One region of the Pseudarthrobacter sp. 01T43 genome, then DNA from elsewhere that is predicted to be linked to it. Evidence: predicted binding sites of a transcription regulator. Region 1 holds the regulator's gene; the other holds the start of a gene.
What was found. Region 1 encodes LexA, which represses DNA repair genes until DNA is damaged. Its sites were predicted from a motif close to TCGAACANNTGTTCGA; they were not measured.

Region 1 (6,958 bases):
GGACGTGTCGATGTCCGATACGCCCGTGCCATCGAGGTTGATCTCCACGAGCACTGACGATTCACTGGTGGCACGCTCCATGCGTGCGGTCCGGGGCGCGGCAGCGTTCGATCCGGTGGAACTCATGATTATCTGGTCCTTCTAACGCAGGAGTGGTAGGGCGCGCTGAGGCGCCGGCAGTTCAAGTCTAGGCGGGGAGCTTCGATCGGCTGGTCAGGATGCCCTCCAGGGAGGCCAGGAAGGCTGTGGTCTCCCTCTCAGTTCCCGCTGTGACCCGCAAGTGGCCGGGGATCCCGACGTCGCGAATCAGCACGCCCGCGTCCAGCAATTGCTGCCAGACCTCGTGCGGGCTGTCCAGGCCGCCGAAGAAGACATAGTTTGAATCGGAGGCCGCCGGTTTGAGGCCCATCCGGGTCAATTCCGTGACAATGCGGTCCCGCTGTTCCTTGATGTCCTGGACGTCCGCCATCAGGGCGGTCCGGTGCTGAAGGGCGGCCAGGGCGGTAGCCTGGGTGATCGCGGAGAGGTGGTAGGGCAGCCGCACCAGGCGGAGGGCATCCGTCACCTCCGGCGCAGCAGCCATGTAGCCGAGGCGCGCTCCGGCAAGAGCGAACGCTTTGCTCATGGTGCGGGACACAATCAGGCGTTCCCTGCCCGGCAGCAGGGTAAGGGCACTGGGCGTGCCGTCATGGGCGAACTCATGGTACGCCTCGTCGACGATCACGATGGTCTGGCTGGCCTCGCCGGCCGCATACACGGCCTCCACCACGTCCAGGCCAAGGCCTGTACCGGTGGGGTTATTAGGCGAACAAAGGAAAACGACGTTCGGCTGAAGTTCCTTGACCTGCAACGCGGCGGATTCTGCACTGAGGCCGTATCCCTCAGCGCGCTGACCGACGATGTACTCGGTGTCAGTCCCGCTGGCCAGCAAGGGGTACATGGAATACGTGGGCGGGAACCCGAGGGCCTTGCGGCCCGGGCCGCCGAATGCCTGCAGGATCTGCTGGAGAACCTCATTGGATCCATTGGCGGCCCAGATGTTAGTGGCATCGAGTCCGTGACCCAGGTACTCGGCCAGTGCTTCCCGGAGCTCGGTGAACTCGCGGTCCGGGTAGCGGTTGAGCCCGGTTGCGGCTTCCGTTACGGCTGCTGTAATGGCGGCCTGCACATCCGCCGGAACGCCATGGGTATTCTCATTGACGTTCAACAGGATGGGAACATCCAACTGCGGGGCACCATAGGGGGTAAGCCCGCGAAGATTGGTCCGGAGGGGAAGTCGGTTCAGACGCTCTAGCTGGTCATTCACCTGAACAGTTTAGTTCCGAAGGCGATGGCCGGAAAATGTGACGGCAATCCGTGGACCTGTCCACGGTTAATCTGGCCCTTGCCGGCGACTAACGCTGGCCCTTCCCGTCGACTAGCGGGTGGGAACAAAGAGCTGCTGGCCAGGTACCACGCCGCCGCCCGTGAGGTTGTTCAGTTGAACAATGTCCGCAATGACGTCCCGGGCGTCACGCTGGGGTGCTACGGTGCCGGCAATGGCCCAGAGGGACTGCCCCGGCTGGACCGTCACCGTGATGGTGGGCGTGACGGAGAGACCAGCTGCGGAATCTGCCGCCTTCGCCGGAGAGGTAAGAAAACCAACCAGTGAGAGAAGGATCGCTGCAAGGAGCACCAACGGGATGCCGATGAGGACAACCCGGCCCCGGCGGGTAAGACGGAGCGGCGGCAAGGACTCCTTGCGTTGCTGTGACGTCAGGTGCTCGACGGAAATGAACTGCGGACGGGAATCCTGTGAAGCAGATATAGCTGACATGAGATGAGCCCTCCTGGACCATACTGTGCTGCCCGGCGTGACCTCCAGGTCGCCAACGCACTAAGGCTCAAGCCTCCGCATGTGGCGGATATTCGAATCCGCTGGCAACGAGTAGAACACATATTCGAACTTTGCTTCCTCAGTTTTAGCACTTATCAACGAACATTGTCGAGACTCGCTAGAACAAATGTTTGAAAAAGCCATGTGGCTGGCCTACGTTTGGATCAAAAGATCAACCACTCGTGTAGTTGATCAGCAGGGTCTGACATTCAAAGCAGCCCGGCCATTCCGGCAACTAACAGCCGGACCGGAACCGGGGCAACCGAAAGGCATTGGCGAACATGGCAGCACCAGCCGCCGAGGGCAAGGCGACTCCGCAGGGCCGCCAGCCCCAGAGGACCCCGAAGGGGCTCACTGCCCGCCAGAAGAAGATCCTCGAAACCATCCAGCGTTCCGTCAATGACAACGGCTACCCGCCCTCGATGCGGGAAATCGGCGACACTGTCGGCCTGGCCAGCCTTTCGAGCGTCACCCACCAGCTCTCCCAGCTGGAGAAGCTGGGTTACCTGCGCCGGGACCCGAAGCGGCCCCGTGCCATGGAAGTCCTGATGCCGCTGACGCTGGACGGGGGGACCGGCAAAAACGGCGCGTCGGCCAAACCGGGCCTGCATAGCGTCGGCGGTACTGGTACCGAAATTCCCAGTGCCATGGACACTGCCATGGTGCCGCTGGTTGGGCGTATCGCTGCAGGTGGACCGATCCTGGCCGACCAGATGGTGGAGGACGTGATGCCGCTGCCCCGGCAACTTGTAGGGCAGGGCGAGCTGTTTATGCTGCGCGTCGCCGGCGACTCAATGGTGGACGCCGCGATCTGCGACGGCGACTGGGTGGTGGTCCGCCGGCAGGCCGACGCCGCCAACGGCGACATTGTTGCGGCCCTTTTGGACGACGAAGCCACAGTGAAGACCTTCCGCCAGCGCGACGGCCACACCTGGCTGTTGCCCCAGAACACCCAGTACGAGCCGATCCTCGGGGATCACGCCACGATCATGGGGAAAGTCGTTTCGGTCCTGCGGTCGCTGTAGCACCCGGGCCGAGCGGGCAGGCCTCAGGCGCCCTTTCCGGCCAGCCTTTCGAGTGCCGCAAATGTTGTCTTACGGTCCGTGGTGGGCCAGAACGGCGGGAGTGCGGCGCGCAGGAAGCCGGCGTAACGCTCCGTGGCCAGGCGTGAATCGAGCACGGCCACCACACCCTTGTCCCCCGTCGAACGGATCAGCCGGCCTGCCCCCTGGGCCAGGCGGATGGCCGCGTGCGTGGCGGAGACCGCCATGAAGCCGTTACCGCCGGCCTGCGCCACGGCGCGGGAGCGGGCGGTCATGAGCGGATCATCGGGCCGCGGGAAGGGAATTCGGTCGATGACCACCAGCCGGCAGGATCCGCCGGGAACGTCAACGCCCTGCCACAGCGACATGGTGCCGAACAGGCAAGTATCGGGCTCGTCAGCGAACTGCTTCACGAGCGCCGTCATGGTGGAGTCGCCCTGACAAAGAATGCTGAGCCCGAGCCGTGGTCGCATCGCCTCAGCCGCTTCTTCTGCCGCACGGCGCGATGAAAAGAGGCACAACGCACCGCCGCCGGAAGCCCGGATCAGCGCCTCCAGCTCGTCCAGCGCCTCCGGTGACGCTCCCCGCCCTGGTTTGGGCAGGTGCCCGGCGACATAGAGGATCCCCTGCTTGGGATAATCGAACGGCGAGCCGACGTCGATGCCGGTCCAACTCGGCGCGCCCTCCCCTACCAGCCCCAGGCCGCCGGCGGCCGGTTCGAACGCAGAACCGATGGCCAAGGTTGCCGAGGTCAGCACAACGGTGTGGCCGGCGAACAAGCCCTCGCGCAACTTACCGGCAACACTGAGCGGCGCAATGTTGATCAAGGCAGGAGACGTCTCGTCAGGCTGCGAGTAGCCCTGCTGCGGGTCGAAGGAGCTGGCCCGGGAAAACCAGACGACTTCGCGGTTCTCGCGGGCGACTATGAGGCGTTCGCACAGTTCCAGGATCAGCATCAGCCGCGAGCGGGCGAGCTGCCGCCCGCCGTCGGCCGTCTGGCTGCCATCCCCCTTGGAATCTGAGAGGGCAGCCCGGCAGGCCTCCCGCAACTGATCCACGCAGTCCAACTGTTCGTCGTTGAGCCCGTTGGGCAGCAGCCCGTTCGGGACTCCCGCCAAGGCGAGTTCGAGGTTGGCGGCGGCCGCATTAAGTGCGTCAACGGTGATGGCGGTGTGCTTACGGGCGCCGGCTGCCGCCGCGTGGACCATGGCCACGGAAAGCTGCCCGGAGACCGCGCCGGTGACCCTGTCCTGGAGTTCGTGGGCCTCGTCCACCACTACGACGTCGTATTCGGGCAGTACGGCAAGGCCTTCAAACGCGCTGACGGCCAGCATGGCATGGTTGGTGACCACGACGTCAGCTTCGGCCGCATCATGGCGGGCCAGTTCGCTGAAGCATTCGGCCGCCATCGGGCACTTCTGCGCGCCCAGGCATTCCATCGACGTCACCGAGACCTGCCGCCAGGCGCGGTCGGTGACGCCGGGAAGGAGCTCGTCGCGGTCTCCCGTGGCGGTTTTTTCCGCCCATTCCCGCAGGCGAACCACTTCCTTGCCCAGTTGCGACGACGGGCCGCCGAGGGCGGCGGCGAAGTGCGGGACGCTGGTGTCTTCGCCGAGGGAGAAAAGCTGGCCCTCGGCGGGTTCCTCGGACGGGAACCCGCCTTCCAGCTTGTGCCGGCAAACATAGTTTGAGCGGCCCTTGACGAGTGCCACCTTGACGGGGCGGTCCAAGGCAGGGGTGATGGTTTTCAGCAGGCGGGGAAGGTCGCGGCCCACAATTTGGGTCTGCAGCGCAAGGGTTGCGGTGGAAACCAGTGTGGGCTTGTTGCTCACGAGGGAATGCGCAATCAGCGGGATGAGGTAGGCAAGCGACTTTCCGGTGCCGGTGCCGGCCTGGACCAGAAGGTGGTCTCCGGTTTCGATGGCTTTCGCCACCTGCCGGGCCATTTCGTGCTGGCCGGCCCGGCTTTGGCCACCCATCCCCGCGACAGCGCGGTCGAGCAGTTCAATGACGAACTGCTCGCCGGCCGTATCGGAAATCTCCCCTGCCACCAGGTCAGTCATTGCTGACGAAGGATTCCAGTTCAGCGGCGAGGCCCTCCCGGACCATGACCACAACACGCGTGCCGTGTTCGCCGTGATCCAGGCTGAGGATCTCGGCGTCGGTCTCGTGCAGCTTGCTGATCAGGTCACCACGGTCGTACGGGATCAGCAACTCGAGTTTGACGCTGGGCCGCGGAATCCCGTCGCTGATGGCCTTGAGCAGTTCGGCGATTCCCTGGCCGGTCCGGGCCGACACCACCACGTGGCGGGGCTCGCGCTGCTTGAGGCGTTCCACGACAAACGGGTCGGCGGCATCGGCCTTGTTGAGGACAATGATCTCTGGCACGTTGCGGGCGTCAACCTCACTGAACACCTTGCGGACCGCCGCGATCTGGCCTTCGGGGTCCGGATGTGACACATCCACCACGTGCAGGATCAGATCGGAGTCAGCCACTTCCTCCAGCGTGGAGCGGAACGCTTCCACCAACTGGGTAGGGAGGGAACGGACGAATCCCACGGTATCGGCCAGCGTGTACCCCAGCCCATCGGACGTTTCTGCTTTGCGGACAGTCGGATCCAGGGTGGCGAACAGGGCGTTCTCCACGAGCACGCCGGCGTCGGTAAGCCGGTTGAGCAAGGAGGACTTTCCGGCGTTTGTGTACCCGGCGATTGCCACGGACGGCACTGAATTACGACGGCGATTGGCCCGCTTCGTTTCCCGTGCCGGCTTCATCGCGGCGATCTCCCGCCGCAGCTTGGCCATGCGTGTACGGATCCTGCGGCGGTCCAGTTCGATCTTCGTCTCACCGGGTCCGCGCGAACCCATGCCGGCACCGGCGCCACCCACCTGGCCACCGGCCTGCCGGGACATCGATTCGCCCCAGCCACGCAGGCGCGGCAGCAGGTATTCAAGCTGCGCCAACTCAACCTGGGCCTTGCCTTCACGGCTCTTGGCGTGTTGGGCGAAGATGTCCAGGATCAGGGCCGTGCGGTCAATGACCTTGACCTTCACGATGTCTTCGAGGCTACGGCGCTGGGACGGCGCCAGTTCGGCGTCGACCACCACGGTGTCGGCGCCAGTGGCCATAACGATTTCCTTGAGCTCCTGCGCCTTGCCGGAGCCAAGGAATGTGCCCGGGTCCGGTTTGGCACGGCGCTGCACCAGCCCATCCAGGACTTCCGAGCCTGCCGTCTCTGCGAGGGCTGCGAGCTCACGGAGTGAGTTCTCAGCGTCAGCGAGGGTACCCTCGGACCAAAGACCTGCCAGTACCACCCGTTCGAGCCGCAACTGCCGGTATTCGACTTCGGTGACATCTTCGAGTTCTGTGGAGAGCCCCGCCACGCGCCGTAAAGCCCGGCGTTCGTCGAGGTCCTGCTGGTCGCCGTCGTAGCTTGTGTGTTCGTCTGCCTGGCGGGAGATGGCTTGGGCCCTGCCCAGCACGGCCTTTTCGCCGTCGGCAGCTTTGACGTTCCTGGCCGGGACATCCTTGGCGAGGATCCGGTCGATGACAGCTTGGATCTCCTCTGGACTCATGTCCTGGGCTGCTGGATCGGAACCGGTGTTGGGCTGGCTGGTCATGTTCTCCTTTGAAGATTCGGCATTTTCAGAATAGTGCCGTTTGTTGGTATCTGGTGAAGTATTCGCGCTGGGCTGACGGCTTGCAGTCATCCTGGCCTCCTGGTCTGCTCTGCGGCCGGACAAACCGATGGCGCGCAGGGTGGGTCGCATCACAGTTGATGCGTGGAGTGATGGAAAGGGCGCAGGCAATCTCAGAAAAGGGACCGGCGTGGGGCTGATCACTCGAGTCTGACCCTGCGGCAGGACAGGTACGGAAGAACCGCCCTGTGGCGCACAGACGGAAGGCTAAACCTGCATCGCTGTGGGGCACGGGCTTCGGGACGGACAGCTGCGAAAGGCGCAGCCCCGGTCCGGCTACTCGAAGATCAAGAACATGGGTTCAAGATTAGCAGAACCGGACGCTGCGGTTTCGCAGGGG
Region 2 (6,958 bases), on a different contig from region 1:
GGGATGCGCCAGCCGATGCCGTACTTGATGTCGTCCGGGAGGGCCAGGACAGGGATGAAGACGAGCGCTGCGAGGATCTGGCCGCCCTGGGTGCCGGTGAGGGTCCAGGAGGTGAAGAAGGAGCGGCGGTTGTCCGGGGCGTGCTCCAGCGTCATCGAGGATGCGCCTGCCTGCTCGCCCGCGGCGGACAGGCCCTGGCAGAGGCGTGCCAGCACCAGCAGTACGGGAGCCCACCAGCCGACGGTGTTGAAGTCGGGGAGGCAGCCGATCAGGAATGTTGACGCGCCCATCAGCACCAGGGTGAACATGAGGACCTTCTGCCGCCCCACGCGGTCGCCGAAGTGGCCGAGGATGACGGCGCCCACCGGCCGTGCCACATAGGCAAAGCCGAACGTGGCGAAGGACATGATGGCCGCGTTGGCCCCGGCGTCCGGGAAAAAGACCGTAGGAAAGATCAGGGCGGCCGCAGAACCGAAGATGAAGAAGTCGTAGTATTCGACGGCGCTGCCCAGGAAGCTGGCGAGGGCTGCTTTCTTTGGCGTCCCGGCCGGGGCAGCGGTGCCCGGCCCCGCGGACGGAAGTGTCTGGCTCATGGAGTTCCTTTGATGTGACGACGTTGTCGCGGATGGATCTGGAGAAGCGCAGCCGCACTGCCTGTGGTGGCGGAGCGCGGTGCGGCTGGTGTCCGTTGAAAGACCCGGACTAGTAGCCACATGGTGAGAGCTACTTGTGCGATATAGCAATGATGGCTGTGAGCACTGTCACTTGTCAAGAAAATAATCACCATCTAGAAATAGCTCTCACAATGTGGCAACATCGAGTTATGAGTGTGAACCAAGCCACAACCGAGGATGATGTCTCCACCGCGCCGGAACCAGGGCCGGACCCAAGCCCCGGACCTCGGCCGGGCCCGGACCCGGACCCGGGCCCAAGCCCGGCCCCCGGCCCGGGCGAAGGTAAGGCGTCCCGGTCCGGAGACCGCACCGACATGGTGGGCAAGGCCCTGAGCTTGTTGGTGCTCCTGGGAGATGAGCCCCGCGGTGCCAGTGCCGCTGAGATCTCGCGCCGCGCCGAACTCCCCTTCAGTACCACCTACCGCCTGCTGGGTTCCCTGACGCGGGACGGCTTCGTGGACTACGAGCCGGACGGCCGCCGCTACCACCTGGGCCTGCGCATCTTCCAGCTGGGCCAGCGCGTCTCGAACCATCACGGCTTCGCGGGGGCGGCCATGCCGGTCCTTCGCCGCGTAACCGAGCAGACGGGGGAAGCCACCATCCTCAGCGTCCGCGACGGGCACCATCACCTGACTGTTAATAAGGTCGACGGTCCGCAGATGTTCCGCGTCACGAGTGACCCCGGGCATCTGGGTGCCCTGCACGCCACCGCGGTGGGCAAGGTCCTCGTGGCGTTTGCCGAGGATGCGGAGCGGGAGGCCCTGATCGAGGAACTGGAACTGGAACCGCTCACCGGGCACACCATCACCGACCGCGCCGCCTTCCGGGCCGAAATGGAGCAGGTCCGCCGGCAGGGATATGCGGTGATGGACGAGGAAAACGAGGACGGGATGCGCGCCGTGGCCGTGCCTCTCCTCAATTCCCAGGGCCACGCCTTCGCGTCGCTCGCCACCGCTGTACCCGTGTTCCGCCTCACCGTGGAAGCGCTCCTGGCGCACGTTCCCCTGCTTCGGGATGCCGCCGCCGAACTCGCCGCGCGGCTGCCGCAGCGGTAAGCAACATCCTAATGTTCGCATGTAGAACAAGCGTGCGATAAGTGAACATCTGCTGTACTGTAATCCCTATCACCTGGCCCGCCGCGTCCGCCTTGAGCGCCGCCGCCCGTCACGTGCCGTATCAAAGGAGCTGCCCGGATGAGCAATCGAACTGAGTCCTACCTTGTGGGACTGGTCGGCGACGGCGTCACGCCGTCACTCACTCCACCCATGCACGAACGCGAAGGCGATGTCCAAGGCCTGCGCTACCTGTACCGCCCCATCGATCTGCTGGAACTGGGACTGGCAGGCGACTCCGTCGGGGAACTGCTCAAGAGCGCCCGCAGCCTTGGTTTCAACGGACTGAACATCACCCATCCCTGCAAGCAGCTGGTCCTCCAGTACCTTGACGAAGTCTCGCCGGATGCCCGCAGGCTCGGCGCCGTCAACACCGTGGTGATCGAAGACGGCCGCTTCATCGGCCACAACACCGACTTCTCCGGGTTCGCCGCCGCCCTGGCGTCCGGCCTTCCGGGCGCACAGCTGGACCGCGTGGTCCAGCTCGGCGCGGGAGGTGCCGGATCCGCTGTCGCCTATGCCCTGCTTACCGCCGGCGTGAAGGCACTGGAGCTGGTGGACATGGACCTGGAACGCGCAGCTGCGCGCGCTGCGGAACTGTCCGGTTTCTTCCCGGACCGCACCATCACACCGCGTACGACGGCGGAGCTGCCGCAGCTGATGCCGCTGGCTGACGGCCTGGTGCACTGCACGCCTGTTGGCATGGCCGCCCATCCGGGAGTCCCGCTGGACCTGGACCTGCTCGAATCCCGGCACTGGGTGGCGGATATCGTTTACCGGCCCATCGAAACCGAGCTTGTACTGAGCGCCCGGGCCAAGGGCTGTGAGGTCCTGGACGGCGGCCGCATGGCCGTGGGACAGGCGGCGGACTCCTTCCGGATCTTCACCGGAATGGAAGCCGACGCGGACCGTATGCGCAGCCACTTCCTGGAACTCGTGGCCCAGGAAGAGGTGGCTGCCTGATGCGCACCGGAATCGCCACAGTCTGCCTCTCCGGCACGCTGAAGGAAAAGATGCAGGCCTGCGCCATCGCGGGCTTCGACGGCATTGAAATCTTCGAACAGGACCTCGTCACCTCGCCCCTCACTCCTGAGGACGTCCGCAAGATGGCTGCAGACCTGGGCCTCACCCTGGACCTCTACCAGCCGTTCCGCGACTTCGACAGCGTGTCCGAGGACCTCCTGGCCGCCAACCTTCGCCGCGCCGAGGCAAAGTTCAAGCTGATGGCGCGGCTGGGCATGGACACCATCCTGGTCTGCTCCAACGTGGCCACGGCCAACATCGACAGCGACGACCTCCGCGCGGACCAGCTCGGCCGGCTGGCGGCGCTGGCAGGGGACCACGGCGTCAGGGTCGCCTACGAGGCGTTGGCCTGGGGCAAGTACGTCAACGACTACGAGCACGCCCACCGGCTGGTTGAGACGGTGGACCACCCCAACCTGGGTACCTGCCTGGACTCCTTCCACATCCTCTCCCGCAACTGGGACACGGCGCCCATCGAAGCCTTCAGCCCGGAGAAGATCTTCTTCGTCCAGGTGGCGGATGCGCCGAAGCTCTCCATGGACGTCCTGTCCTGGAGCCGGCACTACCGGGTGTTCCCGGGCGAGGGACAGTTTGAGCTGGCCAAGTTCATGGGCCACGTGGTCCGTGCCGGGTACAGCGGGCCGGTGTCACTGGAGATCTTCAACGACGTCTTCAGGCAGTCCGACGTCGAGCGCACAGCCGTGGACGGCATGCGCTCGCTCATCTGGCTGGAGGAGCAGAGCGCCAAATGGCTCAATGCCAACGTGCCGGTCCTCGCCGCCACGGCCGCCGGTGCCCCCGGCACTGTTGCTGGTGCTCCTGCGGCCCCTGGCCGCCGTCGTTATCCCATGGAACTGGCCACGCTTCCGCAGGTGGCCGAACCGGCCGGCTACAACTTTGCCGAGGTCAGGGCCGCGGACACCAAGGGCTTGGAAACTGTCCTGGGCCAGCTCGGCTTCGAATTCAACGGCCGGCACCGCACCAAGGACGTGCAGCTGTGGACCATGGGCCATGCCCGGGTCATCGTCAACGAGGCGGCGCCTCATTCGCCCGTGAACAGGGCGGACGCATCGCCCGCCATCGCCGCTTTGGGGTTCGACGTCGATTCCCCGGTGATTGCCTCAGCCCGGGCCCAGCAACTCAAGGCCCCCGCGGTTCCGCGCAAAAGCCAGGCCAACGAGGAGGTGTTCCAGGGCTTCGCAGCGCCCGACTCCACGGAGATCTTCCTGTGCCAGGGCAGTCCCGACGGCACCGCCGCCTGGACGAGTGAATTCGGTGAGGGCAGCGAATTCGGTGAGGGGCTGCTAGTTCCCGCCGCCGGTGCCACCGCCGTGATCGACCACGTCAATCTCGCCCAGCCGTGGCAGCACTTTGACGAGGCCGTCCTCTTTTACACGAGCGCCCTGGCACTGGAACCGCAACCTTTCGCCGAGGTCCCCAGCCCCACCGGGTTGGTCCGTTCGCAGGTGATGGCTACCGGCGACCGCGCCGTGCGCCTGGTGCTGAACCTGGCACCCCTGATCCAGCAGGACGGCGCTTCCGGACCGGATCCGTCCGGAACGGGCGCCCGGCGGACCTACCAGGAGCACATCGCCTTCGCGGTGGGCGACCTGGTAGCCACGGCCAGGGACTGCAAGGCCCGGGGCCTCGAGTTCCTGCAGATCCCGGCCAACTACTACGAGGACCTGAACGCGCGCTTCGGCCTCGACCCCGACTTCCTGGCCACGCTGCAGGAGCTGAACCTCCTGTACGACCGCGACGCTGACGGCGAGTTCCTGCATTTCTACACCGCCACCGTGGGTAGCGTGTTCTTCGAGATGGTGGAACGCCGCGGCACCTATGACGGTTATGGGGCGCCCAACGCCCCTGTCCGCCACGCAGTCCAGTACGACCTCCTGCACCGACTGAACCCCGTACCCGCCAAGTAACACCAACACCCTATGAAAGGAGGCTGCTGTGCCTGAAGGAATCAACCTCGAAACCTACAACGCGGATCCGCTCACCGAGGACGTGTCCGATGACGCCACAGAGGCCGCACCGAAGCAGTACGCACCCCTGGATGCCGCCGCAGAGTCGCAGGCGGACCTGAGCGCCGAGATGAAGGCGCTCGGCGATGCTTACGCCCAGGCCCTCAAGAACGGCGCCAAGGCTGAAATCCAGCCGCGGCTGGACTACGCCCCCTACCGCAGCAGCGTCCTGCGCCACCCCACCAAGGACCTGCACCACGCGGACCCTGAGACCATCGAGCTGTACTCGCCGGCGTTCGGGCACATGGACGTGCACGCGCTGGAAGCGGACCTCACCATCCAGCACAACGGTGAACCGCTGGGCGAACGGATCGTGGTGTCGGGACGCGTCCTCGATGGTGACGGCCGCCCGGTAGCCGGCCAGCTCGTGGAGATCTGGCAGGCGAACTCCGCCGGCCGCTACATCCATAAGCGTGACCAGCACCCCGCACCCCTGGACCCCAACTTCACCGGCGTGGGCCGCTGCATCACCGGGGCCGATGGCTCCTACAGCTTCATCACCATCAAGCCCGGCGCCTACCCGTGGAAGAACCACCTCAACGCCTGGCGCCCCGCCCACATTCACTTCTCGCTGTTCGGGCAGGAGTTCACGCAGCGGATCGTCACCCAGATGTACTTCCCCGGTGACCAGCTCTTCCCGCTGGACCCGATCTACCAGTCCATCGTGGACCAGGACGCCCGCGACCGGCTTGTCGCGACCTACGATCACGAACAGACCAAACCCGAGTGGGCCCTCGCCTACAACTGGGACATCGTGCTGACCGGGTCGAAGCGGACCTGGACCGAGAACGAGGCCCTCGGCGCAGAAGGAGACGACCATGAGTAACCCCAGCCCCACCAAGCTGACTCCCACCCCCGGCCAGACCGTGGGACCGTTCTACGGTTACGCCCTGCCCTACAACAAGGACCGCGAACTGCTGGCCCCCGGCTCCCCGGGCTCCATCCGGCTCCAGGGCACCGTGTACGATGGCGCCGGGCATCCGATCCCCGACGCGATCCTGGAGATATGGCAGGCGGATTCCGAGGGCAAGGTCCCGCAGCACACCGGATCGCTGGTGCGCGACGGCTACACCTTCACCGGATTCGGCCGCAGCGCCGTGGGCAACACCGGCGTGTTCACCTTCACTACCGTCAACCCCGGCCCCACCGAGGAGGGTGCAGCCCCGTTCATCTCCGTCGCGGTCTTTGCCCGCGGCCTGATGAACCGGCTCTTCACCCGGATCTACCTGCCGGAAAACGAGGAGGCCCTGGCGAAGGACCCCCTGCTGAGCTCCCTTGATCCGGAACGCCGGCAGACCCTGATTGCACGCCGCGACGCCGACGGCGGACTCACGTGGGATCTCCGGCTGCAGGGTGAGGGCGAAACAGTCTTCCTGGACTTCCAGTGACTGATGCCGCCCTGGGTTTCGGAAGCGCGGCCGACGGCGACGTCGGCCTGCTGAGTCCCGTCTCGGCGTCGCCCCTGGTGGCGGCGCTGACCGGCGACCGGGCTGTGCTCGCGGCGATCCTCGCCGTCGAGTCCGGCTGGGCTGCGGTGCTGGACAAGGCGGGGCTGGCGCCGGCCGGGTCCGCCGCCGTCGTGGCTTCCGCGGCAGAAGCGGGCCGCTACGACGCAGCAGACGTCGCGCTCCGGGCCCAGGGCGGCGGCAACCCCGTCATTCCGTTGCTGGCGGACCTGCGCAAGCAGGTGTCGGCGCTGGATGCGGCCGGTATCGGTGCCGGGAAAGCCGTCCACACCTCGCTGACCAGCCAGGACGTTCTTGATACGGCCCTGATGCTGGTGGCGCGGAACACTGTGGAGGCGCTGGTTGCCGACCTGAAAAGCACAACGACGGCGCTTGCCGCCCTGGCGGAAAAGCATGCGGACACGCTGGGAGTGGGCAGGAGCCTGACCCAGCACTCCCTCCCGTTTACCTTCGGGCTGCGCGCGGCCCAGTGGTTCCACGGCGTGGCCGCCGCGGGACGCCAACTGGAAACCGTGCAGTTCCCGGTGCAGTTCGGCGGGGCCGCTGGAACGTTGGCGGCCGGAACCGTGCTGACCGCCGGCGCATCCGCCACCCCCTTTACCCTGGCCGATTCCCTGGCCAGACAACTGGGCCTGGCCACTGCCCCCGCGCCGTGG

Region 2: AC1DIM_RS17935 (shikimate dehydrogenase) is a predicted target of LexA. The motif match lies at 1,752-1,767, and genes of this name have one in related genera.

What each region holds. Positions count from the first base shown of each region.
Region 1 covers NZ_JBFTPV010000008.1:48,074-55,031, forward strand. Annotated here, with positions in the region: gene hisB (imidazoleglycerol-phosphate dehydratase HisB) at 1-126, opposite strand, end outside; gene AC1DIM_RS09780 (histidinol-phosphate transaminase) at 188-1,306, opposite strand; gene AC1DIM_RS09785 (LysM peptidoglycan-binding domain-containing protein) at 1,418-1,816, opposite strand; gene lexA (transcriptional repressor LexA) at 2,158-2,901, shown strand; gene AC1DIM_RS09795 (ATP-dependent DNA helicase) at 2,925-4,982, opposite strand; gene hflX (GTPase HflX) at 4,975-6,540, opposite strand.
Region 2 covers NZ_JBFTPV010000028.1:12,183-19,140, forward strand. Annotated here, with positions in the region: gene AC1DIM_RS17925 (MFS transporter) at 1-593, opposite strand, end outside; gene AC1DIM_RS17930 (IclR family transcriptional regulator) at 989-1,729, shown strand; gene AC1DIM_RS17935 (shikimate dehydrogenase) at 1,868-2,749, shown strand; gene AC1DIM_RS17940 (bifunctional sugar phosphate isomerase/epimerase/4-hydroxyphenylpyruvate dioxygenase family protein) at 2,749-4,737, shown strand; gene pcaH (protocatechuate 3,4-dioxygenase subunit beta) at 4,820-5,662, shown strand; gene pcaG (protocatechuate 3,4-dioxygenase subunit alpha) at 5,655-6,224, shown strand; gene AC1DIM_RS17955 (lyase family protein) at 6,221-6,958, shown strand, end outside.